DNA from 4 places in the Paenibacillus polygoni genome. Region 2 is predicted to be linked to each of the others. Evidence: predicted binding sites of a transcription regulator. Region 2 holds the regulator's gene; each other region holds the start of a gene.
The links. Region 2 encodes Rex, which represses fermentation and respiration genes when NADH is low (regulators of the CRP and FNR family bind a similar motif). Its sites were predicted from a motif close to TTGTGAAATATTTCACAA; they were not measured.
Positions count from the first base shown of each region.

Region 1: QPK24_RS22780 (DUF1641 domain-containing protein) is a predicted target of Rex. The motif match lies at 1,505-1,522, and genes of this name have one in related genera.
Region 3: nadA (quinolinate synthase NadA) is a predicted target of Rex. The motif match lies at 2,104-2,121, and genes of this name have one in related genera.
Region 4: adhE (bifunctional acetaldehyde-CoA/alcohol dehydrogenase) is a predicted target of Rex. The motif match lies at 1,895-1,912, and genes of this name have one in related genera.

Region 1 is NZ_CP127162.1:4,763,636-4,766,852, forward strand. Features, by position in the region: gene QPK24_RS22775 (NAD(P)/FAD-dependent oxidoreductase) at 1-933, opposite strand, end outside; gene QPK24_RS22780 (DUF1641 domain-containing protein) at 972-1,409, opposite strand; gene QPK24_RS22785 (DIP1984 family protein) at 2,183-2,659, opposite strand; gene QPK24_RS22790 (cupin domain-containing protein) at 2,886-3,217, shown strand, end outside.
Region 2 is NZ_CP127162.1:3,365,722-3,368,938, reverse strand. Features, by position in the region: gene dinG (ATP-dependent DNA helicase DinG) at 1-1,064, shown strand, start outside; gene QPK24_RS16065 (redox-sensing transcriptional repressor Rex) at 1,111-1,764, shown strand; gene QPK24_RS16060 (amidohydrolase) at 1,757-3,058, shown strand; gene QPK24_RS16055 (cell wall elongation regulator TseB-like domain-containing protein) at 3,089-3,217, shown strand, end outside.
Region 3 is NZ_CP127162.1:68,864-72,080, reverse strand. Features, by position in the region: gene nadB (L-aspartate oxidase) at 1-1,006, opposite strand, end outside; gene nadA (quinolinate synthase NadA) at 1,102-2,040, opposite strand; gene ftsH (ATP-dependent zinc metalloprotease FtsH) at 2,279-3,217, opposite strand, start outside.
Region 4 is NZ_CP127162.1:3,531,174-3,534,390, reverse strand. Features, by position in the region: gene QPK24_RS16945 (hypothetical protein) at 70-780, shown strand; gene QPK24_RS16940 (Crp/Fnr family transcriptional regulator) at 980-1,702, opposite strand; gene adhE (bifunctional acetaldehyde-CoA/alcohol dehydrogenase) at 2,019-3,217, shown strand, end outside.

The DNA.
Region 1 (3,217 bases), 1.4 Mb from region 2:
TGTTGGAGGATAAGGACGAGCACCTTCGCTAGGAATAACAACTGCACTGTCGCCCGCGATGAATACATTCTCGTGGGAAGTAGAGTGCAGTGTTTCTTTTACGGTTGCACGGCCACGGTTTACTTCGATACCACAGTTAGCTACAACTGCGTTACCTTGTACGCCGCCTGTCCAGATCAGTGTGCTTGTTTCGATGGAGCTGCCATCTTTCAGCATTACTGTGTGTTGCTGCATTTCAGTGATTGCCACACCAACGATGAATTTCACACCGCGTTTTTCAAGACTTGTTTGAGCACGCTCAACAAGCTCTGGCGGGAATCCTGCAAGAATAGAAGGACCTGCTTCTACGTTGTAGAGCTGTACTTCTTCACGTTTGATGCCTTTTTGTTTACATACATGATCCAGAATGTCAGCATATTCACCAACAAGCTCGATACCTGTCAAACCGCCGCCGCCGACAACGATTGTTGCGTCTGCTTTGTTTCCGGTTTTTTTGTAATTATCCAGGCAAGCTTCCACGTGTGCACGGATTTTGTTAGCATCGTTTACGGATTTCAGAGTAAAGCTGTACTCTTGAAGTCCTGGGATACCGAAGAATGCTGTTTCACTACCAAGAGCAACTACGAGATAGTCATAGCTGTAGATCGTTCCGCTTTGCATTACAACTTTGTTCTCGTCTGGTTTGATCTCGGAAACTGTGTCAATTTTCAGGTTAACTTCTTTACCGCGAAGAAGTTTCTCCAGTGGAAGTGCAACAGCTTTCTCAGCGATGGAACCTGCTGCAAGACGGTGTAATTCAGTAATAATTTGGTGAGTTGGGAAGCGGTTCACAACTGTAATTGTTGCTTCTTCAGCGGACAAGTACTCACGCGCTGACAGCGCGCTTAGCAAGCCGCCGTAGCCTCCGCCCAGAATCAAAATTTGCTTCGACATATCCATCCTCCGTTCTTACTTTCGTATCAATAACTTTTTTAGTCTTGTTTTTGCCCTTGACGCTCGTTAAGCACATTCAGGAATGCTTGAGCAAAACGAAGTGATTGCTGTACGTTAGGATCTTTCAACATTTTGAGCATACCGAAAAGACCAACAGAAGACTGTTCCGCTTGAGCACGGTCTCCAGCTTCGATAGCCGCGGATGCTACACCTTTTGCTTTTTCTACTACAGGCGTTGTAAATTCTCCAAGAGCGACTTTCATGTCGTTAACGAAGACTTTATCTGTTGCCAAGCCTTGAGCGAAATCATAAGCTTTTGTCATAGCAGTTACCATTTCAGCCAGTTTAGGCAGATTCTCCACAAGAACAATAAGAGAGTCTTGAACCTCCGGCTTCATCAATTGATCAAGTACATCCTGATTTTGTGCAGGAGCTGCACCGTTTACTGGTACCTCTTGTTGAGTCGGTTGTGACATAAGAGAACGTCCTCCTTTACTTTGGGTTAAAAAGCCCGCTTGCTTGACCCTACCTGATAATCAAATGAACGACCCTGAATGCACACTGAATTGTAATGTAACAATTTTCACACATTAGAAAAAGCCGCGTCCTTTCAAGCGGCACAGGCAGCTTTAGCATACACATGTGATGTACTTCATGGATCTTTTGCAAAAATGAATAGTTGTTTATTCCATCGCAATCACAAATTTATCCGAACAGGCCAATTACGAACCTATACCCTAATATTACACTTATTACACATAAACACGAGTTAAATCTAACTATACTTGTGAATACCTTGTGAACATTGTAACAAAACCTCTATTTTTGTCAATACAATGAATTTTCGCTTTTAGGCTTGAAAAAGGCACATAATCTCGCTTTTTCTACTATATACAGTGCTAATTAATACCATTGTTAACTACATCTATTTATTTGAAAAATAGAGATATCATTTCGTTTTTTTTGAAATAGCAATTCTTTGTATCTTACAAATTCGCAGAGAGAAGTCTTATAGTCCCCACACCCGGCCCTCGCCAGCCCAAAAAAATCAGCATATGGTAGTAAGAAGTAACATTACCTTGTACAGATGTAAATAGTGCGTGGGCTAAATTGTAAGTATAGGGCGCCCGGTTCCCTTCACTATTTTTATGAGATCCAGACTTGACCCGCTGGGAGGCTTATGCTCGCTTTTTTTCATACTGACTACCAACGTTAGGACTTCGCTGCTGCAATTGAATCTAGGACGTTCTTATGACGATGACAATGACGAATCTATAAGTTCAGTTGTCCAGTTGAGCTCTTGAATACGCGTATCGAGCTTACGATGTTCTTTGGCAAGCTCATCAATTTGCTTCTGCAGTGCGCTGATATCAACGGTTGTTATAAACTTAATCTCTGTCCTGCTGGTCCGGTCGTAACGAATAGATGCAGTATCCATCACATCACTGAGCACACTTCGTTTCAATTGGAGCTTCTCCCTGCGTGCAAGCGCATCAGTAATCGTCATTCCCTCTGCATATTCGGTCTGTGAATTGGTCTTGTTAATTCTCTGAACAAGGGACTCAAACTGCTCAAGTACTCCATTCAGTTCACGAAAAAGATCGGCCGGATTCTCGGCTGCCTCTTCGCCTTCTTGAATTTTAATTACATTACGCAAACGAAAACGGAGTTCCTGGATTTTCTTTTGTAGATCAGAACGTAGAATGAGTGCTTCGGCAAGTTTCATAATCGGATTTACGCCTCCACATATTAGATGTAATCTAATTGTAACTTATTGGTATACGGATATCCAATCTCTTACATCCATTTTGGATGAATGCCTGTTTAACCCTTCTTGTTATGTGGTACATAACAGTAAATAGTAAATTTGGAATATAACGACTATAAGCCATGATAAAAGGCACAGACAGCCTTATTCATGGCTTTATTTCTATCAAAGGAGGACTTTTAGAATGAGAACGACTCATGTAGAGACGAGTGTATATTATTTTAAAGATGACGGGAAGATTCCTAATAACTCTGAACTACCTGTCGTTCTCTATCCCGGCGCATTACGCGGTGAGGAGAAGAATACGGAGAAAATTTTCAACAAGCATAACTGGCGAAACAGCTGGACAGGCGGTGTATTTCCGTACCATCACTATCACAGCAACTCGCATGAAGTACTCGGTGTCATCAAAGGATCGGTTAAACTCCACATTGGAGGAGAAAAAGGGATTATTCTGACGGCAACTGCCGGCGATATTCTTGTCCTTCCTGCCGGAACAGGTCATAAAAAGCTAGA
Region 2 (3,217 bases):
CAGATAAGCTGCTTGGAGAAGTGAGAGAAGAGCTAGATGATTATGCGTCAGATAGTCTCATTACGGATATCACAGGTCTTGTCAGAGACTTAGCAGAACTTAGGGATAATCTGAGACTCTTTATGCGGCTTGACGATACAGGTACCGTATACTGGCTTGAAGCAAGCGGTCAGTTTAGAAGTAAGTCTCTGCAGCTATACGCAGTTCCTGTCGATGTAAGTTCACATTTGAAGGAACTGTTTTTTGATAAAAAACACAGTGTGATCCTGACCTCTGCTACGTTATCTGTAGACAAGTCATTTCAGTTTATGATCGATCAGCTCGGACTATCAGAGGCACAGGAAAAAGGCAGGCTTTTGACGTCCTTGCTGCCATCGCCATTTAATTATAGGGATCAGGCACTTCTTGTCATTCCCCGCGATTTTCCAAGCGTAAAAGGAAGTGTAGGGGATGATCACTTTGTAAGTATGCTGGTGACTTCACTTGCAGAGACAGCGAAGGCAACCAAAGGCAGAATGTTAGTGTTGTTTACATCCTACCGTATGCTGAGACAAGTGCATGAGCCACTAAAAGAAGCACTTGCAGCTAGTGACATCACGGTGCTTGGACAAGGGGTAGATACAGGCAGCCGGACCAAACTTACACGTCGGTTCCAAGAGGCTAAGGCTTCTGTCTTGCTTGGAACAAGCAGCTTCTGGGAAGGTGTAGATATTCCAGGAGAAGCTTTAACTTGCCTTGCAATCGTGCGGCTGCCTTTCCAGCCGCCCAGCCATCCGGTGGTGGAAGCAAAAAGTGAACTTTTGGAAAAAGAAAAGAAAAACCCTTTCATGAAACTTTCTGTTCCACAGGCAGTGATCCGGTTCAAACAAGGTTTTGGCCGGCTCGTTCGTACAGCACAGGACAGAGGTATCGTTATCGTTTATGATACAAGGGTTATTGAATCCTATTATGGAAAGTACTTTTTGTACTCCCTGCCAGGTCCCAAAATGGAACACATGGTTACGGAAAAAATGGTTCCAAGGATTAGTGAATGGCTGATGGAACATGAAACGAATAAAGAATAAGACGGAACATAAGTAATTTGTGTTTTGATGTAAGGGGGAGTTAACATTGAAGTCGGATAAAATTTCAGAGGCAGTCGTTCGCCGGCTGCCCGTATATCTGCGTTATCTGCAGGAGTTATATAAAAGAGAAGTGACAACGGTATCCTCTCAAGAACTCGGACTTAAACTGGATTTAAATCCAGCTCAGATCCGTAAAGATTTAGCTTATTTTGGCGATTTTGGACGGAAAGGAATCGGATATGACGTTGCTTATCTTATCGATAAAATTCGTCAAATCCTCAAAATTGACCAAGTCATCAATGTTGCCCTCGTTGGAGCAGGGAACCTCGGTCAAGCTTTATCTAACTATAACCGCTATGTAAAAGACAATATGAAGATTGTTGCCGTGTTTGACTCGTATGATAAAAAAATTGGAACGATGATCAATACACTTACGGTGCAGCCAATGGAAGAGTTACAGGATACAGTGAAAGAACGTAATATCCGAATTGGAATCATTACGGTGCCTGATTTTGAAGCTCAGCGTGTAGCGGATTGCATGGTTGAAGCAGGTATAGAGGCCATACTTAATTTTGCACCGATTATTATTAAAGCTCCGCCGCATATTCGGATCCATACGGCCGATTTCACAACAGATCTATTAAGCCTTGCTTATTATCTGGAAAGCGAAGAAGGAAAGGAAGTTACAGAAGATGAATAGTCATAAATGGCTTATTAAGAACGGACAATTCGCAGTTAGTGATCCAGAATGGCGAATCGTAAAAGGGTATATGCTTGTAGAGAATGATAAGATTGTCTACATAGGCGAGAAACTCCCTGAGGGGGAGGAAGAAACAACCGTTTTTGACGGGAAAAATTTACTCTTTATTCCGGGTCTAATCAATACGCACGGTCACGCTGCTATGTCTCTTCTGAGAGGATATGGAGATGACCTTGCACTCCAAATCTGGCTTCAAGAAAAAATGTGGCCAATGGAAGAGAAGTTCACGGCAGACGATGTATACTGGGGAGCTTCCTTGTCGATCCTGGAGATGATTAAAGGGGGCACAACCGCTTTTCTAGACATGTATGATCAGATGGATCAAGTGGCTAAAGTAGTAGAGGAGTCGGGGATACGAGCAAGCCTGATGCGCGGTGTTATTGGATTCGGTTCAGATGAACTGCGAGCTGCTAAACTTGCAGAAGCGACTTCTTTTGCCAAGGAATGGAACGGGCAGGCGAATGGCAGAATTACTACGATGTTGTCACCTCATGCACCGTATACATGTGGACCTGAGTTTATTGAGAAATTTGTTCAGGCGGCGCATGACTTGGACTTACCGCTTCATACGCACATGTCTGAGACAAAGGCAGAGGTAGAGCAGAATGTGAAAGATTATGGACTTCGTCCGGTTGCTCACTTAGAAAAATTGGGCTTCTTCTCCCGTCCATCTCTCGTGGCGCATGCGGTTCATTTAACTGACGAAGAAATTGAGATTCTTGCTAAATATAATGTGGCAGTAGCGCACAATCCAGGAAGTAACCTCAAACTTGCCAGCGGTGTAGCTCGAGTTCCGGATTTATTAAAAGCGGGGGTTGTTGTATCCTTAGCAACGGATGGACCTGCAAGCAATAATAATCTGGACATGTTTGAAGAGATGCGTCTCGCAGCCCTTATCCATAAAGGAGTCTCTGGTGACCCAACGGCGGTTCCAGCGACAGAAGCTCTACGTATGGGAACAGAATATGGAGCAAAATCGATCTATGTTGAAGATACGGGAACGCTTGCAGCAGGTAAAAAAGCAGATTTTATAGCGATTGATTTAGATCAGGCGCACTTTTTGCCGTATTCAGATTTGATCTCCCATGTTGTATACTCGGCAAGTGCTAAAGACGTAAAACATGTTTGGGTGGATGGCAAGCAGTTGTTAAAAGATGGTGAAGCTCTTACTTTAGATGAAGAACGTATTAAGCGTGAAGCAGAATCTGCATTTAAAGGACTGAAAGCCCGCTAACGGAACGAAGGGTGAGAAGGGAGTCCCGCCTTGAGGAGAAATCGTAAAAAGTGGATATACATTAGTATTCTTACCGTATTACTAATTTTATTTGGAATTTATCAATTTTATGTTTATGTAATGAAAGATCAGTGGGCAGAAAGAGACCTGGCGGTATCG
Region 3 (3,217 bases), 1.6 Mb from region 2:
CCAGCCCATAGTTCATACAGGTCTCATAGATTGTCGGGAAGCGAAGCTTAATCCGGTCAAGGGTCTCATGGGTGATATCAAGATATACTTGGGTTGCCTTTGTAAGCTCCATCTCACTAACAATGGCTCTTGCCACGATATCACGCGGAGCGAGCTCGAGCTGTGGATGGTATTTATGCATAAAACGTTCACCGCGAATATTACGAAGCACTGCTCCTTCACCGCGTACAGCCTCAGATATTAGAAAGCGAGGAGCCCCTGGATAACAAAGAGATGTCGGATGAAATTGAATGAATTCCATGTCTCGTATTTCGGCCCCTGCCCGGTAAGCCATCGCTATACCATCTGCAGTAGCCACTTCCGGGTTTGTAGTATATCGATATAATTGGCCTGCTCCCCCAGAACAGAGTACAACCGCATCTGCTTTTACATAGATCCGTCTGCCATCAGCTTCCTGTACAATAGCCCCCCTGCACTCACCGGACTGCGTTACAAGATCAATAACAAAATGTTCATCCCATACTTTAATCGATGCATGAGAAGCAACTTGCTTGGCTAATGCTCTTACAATCTCGTACCCCGTCGCATCTCCATTCGCATGTAGAATCCGGCGATGACTGTGTGCTCCTTCCTGTGTTAATGCCAGTTCCCCATTCTCTATATCAAAAGCAGTCCCAAGACTGATTAATTCTCTGACTCTTTCCGGCCCCTCGCTAACAAGCACTTTCACAGCCTCTTCTCGGCACAGACCCGCACCCGCAGTAAGCGTATCCTGCATATGGTAGGCAGGTGAATCATCCTCTGCAGTGACTGCTGCAATTCCACCTTGCGCATATCTCGTATTACTCTCCAGCAACGTTCTTTTCGTAATCATAAGAACCTGCCGATCCCTGCTTGCCTCGATTGCTGTAAATAATCCTGCTATACCTGTACCGATAACAAGAAGTTCTGTCTCTACTTGAGGTAAAGTCGCTATATCCAAATCAATTAAGTAAGAAGGTATCACCTGGCATCCTCACCTGTCTCCTATAATGTTGTTCTCGTTAATCATGCATACATAGAAAAGGGGGTGTACCTTCATTTGAAAGCTCCCCCTTCAACCTATTTTACTTGTAACATGCGCTCTAAGGATAAACGTGCACGATCAGCAACAGCAGGAGGTACATAAATTTCTGGCTTCATTGTCTCCAGTGCTTTTACCAGTTTCTTAAGGTTATTTACTTTCATATTTGGGCAAACAAGGAATTTGGTCGCAAAGTGGAAGGTTTTGTCCGGACTGTCTACTCGAAGTTGATATCCTGTACCGTCTTCCGTACCGACAATGAATTGTTTGCGGTCGGATTTTTTACAGTACTCGAGAATTGCTGTCGTGCTTCCTACAAAATCACCCATCTCAACCACTTCTGGGCGGCATTCCGGATGAACCACGAATTCTGCATCGGGATATTTAGCACGCATTTCAACGACATCTTTGATTGTCAGCATGTCATGTGTATTGCAGTACCCTTCCCATATAATCATCTTCTTATCGGTATGCTGCTGAACATAATGTCCGAGATTCTTATCAGGAACCCATATAATCTCTTCCGCATCAAGCGATTGAATCACCTTCACTGCGTTAGCAGAAGTACAGCATATATCGGTCTCCGCTTTAATCTCGGCAGAGGAGTTAATGTATGTAACGACCTTCGCATTTGGATGCTGCTCTTTTAATTTGCGAAGTCCTTCTACGTTGACCATATCAGCCATGGGGCAGCCAGCACGTTCATCGGGAATAATCACTTTTTTATTTGGAGCCAAAATTTTGGCGCTTTCTCCCATGAAGTGGACACCACAAAAAACGATAACTTCGGCATCGGTCTCTGCGGCCTTCTGAGCTAGAAGGAACGAGTCTCCACGGAAGTCTGCTACTTCCTGAATTTCATCTCGTTGATAATAATGAGCAAGAATAATTGCATTTCGTTCCTTCTTTAGTACTTTAAGTCGCTCTTTCAACTCACGATTCATCTCGGCCTTACGTTCTAGTGCCTGAACCTCCACTGTTGACCCTCTCCTTTTATGAAATAGCAAATACTACGTTCACTTTGCAGTGTATGCCCCCGCTTGTTAATCGATTCACAAAGTCGTATACAAAAATTCCTTTTGTTTACAACTAATTTACACGGCGCACCCTGCCCTGTCAATTCACAAAATAGACGCAATTTAGAGCTAAACGAATGTAATAACGCAAAAAACCGGAGAACATCAGCTGTTCTCCGGTTTTTCGTGTATAGCAACCTTATGAAGTAGGTTTGTTATTGTCTGGATCCGTTGGAGGTGTAGATTCTGACTCCGGCTGATTTGGAACATGGTTTGGAATTTCTTCCGCCGGTGTTCCGCCGTTGTTCTCTTTTCCTTGAATGCGAACTTTAACATCACCGACATTGTCGATAATAGGTTCTCCGCCTTCAGAAGATCCTCCCGTATTTCCTTCTTCTTTTTCCGTAATTACTCCGTTTTCGATCAACTGCTTGATATCTTCAAGATCAAGAGTTTCTCTTTCAAGCAGAGTTTCCGCAATAAGGTGAACCTCTTTAGAATACTTGGTAAGCAAATCTTTTGCTTTCTCATAGCATTCTGTAACCATACGGTGCATTTCTTTATCGATCTCATATGCAATAGAATCACTGTAGTTCGGCTCGTGTCCGAAGTCACGACCCAAGAATACTTGACCTTGGGAATTACCAAATTGTAGTGGTCCAAGTTTTTCACTCATACCATATTCCATCACCATGCTGCGAACGATACTTGTAGCTTGTTGGAAGTCACTATAGGCTCCTGTACCGATCTCACCGATAAACAGTTCCTCAGATACACGACCACCTAGTAACCCTGTTACTTTATCAAGCAATTCTTGTTTCGTTGCCAGCATACGATCTTCTTTTGGCATCATAATTACATATCCGCCTGCACGACCACGAGGAACGATCGTCACTTTGTGAACCATATCAGCATGCTCGAGGAAGTAACCTACAATCGTGTGACCAGCTTCATGGAAAGCAACAATCCGTTTTTCCCGGTCGCTTACTACGCGGCTCTTCTTCTCGGTACCAACAATTACACGGTCAATCGCTTCATCCATCTCACGCATGGAAATATCTTTACGATTACGTCTAGCAGCAAGAAGGGCTGCTTCATTAAGCAGGTTCTCAAGATCTGCACCTGTAAATCCAGTTGT
Region 4 (3,217 bases), 170 kb from region 2:
ATAGCAATCATCAAATGGACTACACAATTGCTCATAGACTGAGGCCAAAAAAAGTAAGGTGGTGAGAGCATGAAAGTGCGAAATCCATTTACAATCCCCTCTATCATTCTGGTTGTGCTCGTTATATTGATTTCGGGTTGCAGTGCATGGAATGAAGACGTAGGTGGAGCCGAGGAAGGAACACCAGGTGAGGTTAACATGGTTGTGGAAGGTGGATTGTTTATACCGTCTATGAATCAATCCTTGCATTTACGTTATGATGAGGGGATGACGGTTTATGAAGCGCTGGACCGTGTAGCAAATCTATCGAAGGAGTCAAATCAGATACTTTCGGTCGGATCTACTGTGCTTGATGATACGTTACAGTGGAAGGTAGAGAAAAACAATAAAGTTATTAGTGCTGATATGTGGGGACAATCCCTAAAAGACAAAGATTCACTCAAACTGTCCGTCATACCTGTTACACCTATAGATATGAGCCAAACGGGTGGTTCGGGGGTTACTCTCGAGTTAAGTGGCGGATCAAATAATCCAGAATTACGATTTACGATAGCAAGGCTATATGATCCCACGCTCACGGTTAGAGATCTGCTCATGAGTACCGATTCTGTGCAGTTGTCCGACAATAAGAAGCATCTTCAATCTATAAATGGTTATGCCCCTCGAATAACGGAGAGATGGATGATGAAGGTGAATAACAAGGAACTTGCTGAACATGGACTTGATATGGTTTTAGATCCAGGTGATGAAGTGCGGATTGAAATCGTAGAGAGAATCTAGTAAAACACAAAATCATATATAGATGAATCAATTTCATAATACCTTTAGTTGCTTTAATCAGGGGGATATAGATCAAAATGGTTCTATTTGTCTATATATAGTTACAAATTTATCGTTTTAATGAGTTATGAAATTGATTCAGATGTGTTAAGAATGAAAGAAGCCGATTTCCTCCAGAGGAACCGGCTTCTTTCTTATTTTAAATACGGCAGATTTCAATGGGGCATTGTTCACATCTGCAAATTTCACGGAGAGAATTTAGTTCTCTAATGATAATGTAGCCACCTTCATAAGCAAGAGAACCTTTTTTTCGAAGCTCCCCGAGCATTCGGTTTACGCTTTCTCTAGTAGCTCCAATCATGTTAGAGAGGTCCGTATGTGTCAATTTCTTATTAATGCGGATACTTCCATCGGCTAGTTGCTCACCATAAGTATTGCCGAGACGAATCAGTGTAGAACATAGAGCTCCCTGTTTACCATACATCATAAGATCACGAAATTTAGTCTGTGTAATACGGTGGTAGATTCCCATCCATTTCATAAAGTCAATTGCGAAGTCACCGTATAACCCAATTAATAACTCAAGATCAGCAGTTTCAATAATACCGACTTCACTTTCCTCAAGCGCTTCTGCAGAGAAGCTGTGCCGACTTGAGAAGAAGGGATCTGCATGACCTGTCATATCTCCATCTTGATGGATGTACATGATGAGTTCTTTACCTTCATCTGTTGATTTAGTGACTTTGATCCGCCCCTTCTTTATATAGAAGAGTTTATCTGCAGTGTCTCCTTCCCAGAAAAGATGAGACCCTTGGGGGAAAGTACGTTCCTTCATGGAGTCAAAAAGGCGGTTCAAATTCTCTTTGGAAAAACAATTGGTATTTCCTTCGGTCTTTTCTAATACATTTGTATAAGTCATCATGATTTCCCCCTAGCTTTTATCGTAGATAAGTTCCTAAACATGAGAACAGTCAATTGTTAATGTGATGTAAGTCTTTGAATACCTCAAGTATATACTTATGAATATGATTTTTGGGCCTTGTAGAGAGGGAAACTGTGACGAAATTCTAAACTTTGTGATTCATTTCACTACTTATAGATGTATCTTAAAACTTTGTGAATCAATTCACAAAATATGTGAAAATAATCACAAACTTAAGTTTTTTTTTATGCTACGATGAACTCGTAGAAAAGAGAGAAACAAAATATATAGACATTTTGGTAGGAGGATGAATCACATGGCTGTTAATAAAGAAGAAGTAACAAAGGAAGTAACTGCCAAGGATTACATTAATGAAATCGTACTAAAAGGAAAGAAAGCTCTCGAATCTTTTATGGAACTCGATCAAGCTGCAGTCGACCAAATTGTTCAGGCTATGGCACTTGCTGGGCTGGATCAACACATGCCTTTAGCTAAGATGGCTGTAGAAGAAACGGGTCGCGGTGTTTATGAAGATAAAATCATTAAAAATATTTTCGCTACAGAATATGTTTATAACGGAATTAAATATGATAAGACAGTTGGTGTCATTGAGGACAATGAATTTGAAAACTGTCAAAAGATTGCAGAACCTGTTGGCGTGATCATGGGGATTACACCGGTAACGAATCCAACTTCTACGACAATGTTTAAAGCACTGATCGCTATTAAGACACGTAACCCAATTATCTTTGGTTTCCATCCATCTGCACAAAATTCAAGCCGTGAGGCTGCGCGTATTCTAAGAGATGCTGCAATTAAAGCAGGTGCGCCGGCAGATTGTATCCAGTGGATTGATGAACCTTCCATGGAAAAAACAAATGAACTTATGAATCATCCTGACATTGCGCTGATTCTTGCTACAGGTGGGGGAGCAATGGTAAAAGCAGCATACAGCTGCGGTAAACCTGCTCTTGGCGTAGGTCCTGGTAACGTCCCTTGCTTCATTGAAAAAACAGCTGACTTGAAACAAGCGGTGAATGATCTGATCTTGTCTAAATCTTTTGACAACGGAATGATCTGTGCTTCTGAGCAAGCAGTTATCATTGAAGAACCAATCTATAATGAAGTTAAAAAACTATTAATCGACAATGGATGTTATTTTGTAACGAAAGAAGAAGTAGCAAAACTTACCGCTGGAACAATTGTTGCTGAAAAATGTGCTGTGAATCCAAAAATTGTAGGACAGTCTGCTGTGAAGATTGCTCAAATGTGCGGAATCCATGTTCCAGAAGGAACTAAAATTCTTATTGCTGAAATTGACGGAGTTGGACCAAAATTCCCGCTTTCTGCAGAAAAACTCAGCCCTGTTCTTGCTTGTTACAAAGTAAAAACAGCGGATCAAGGTATTGATCGTGCAGCAGAAATCGTTGCTTTTGGCGGAATGGGTCACTCTTCGGTTATTCATTCTAATAATGATGATGTAATTAATCGTTTTGCAGATCGTCTGCCAACATG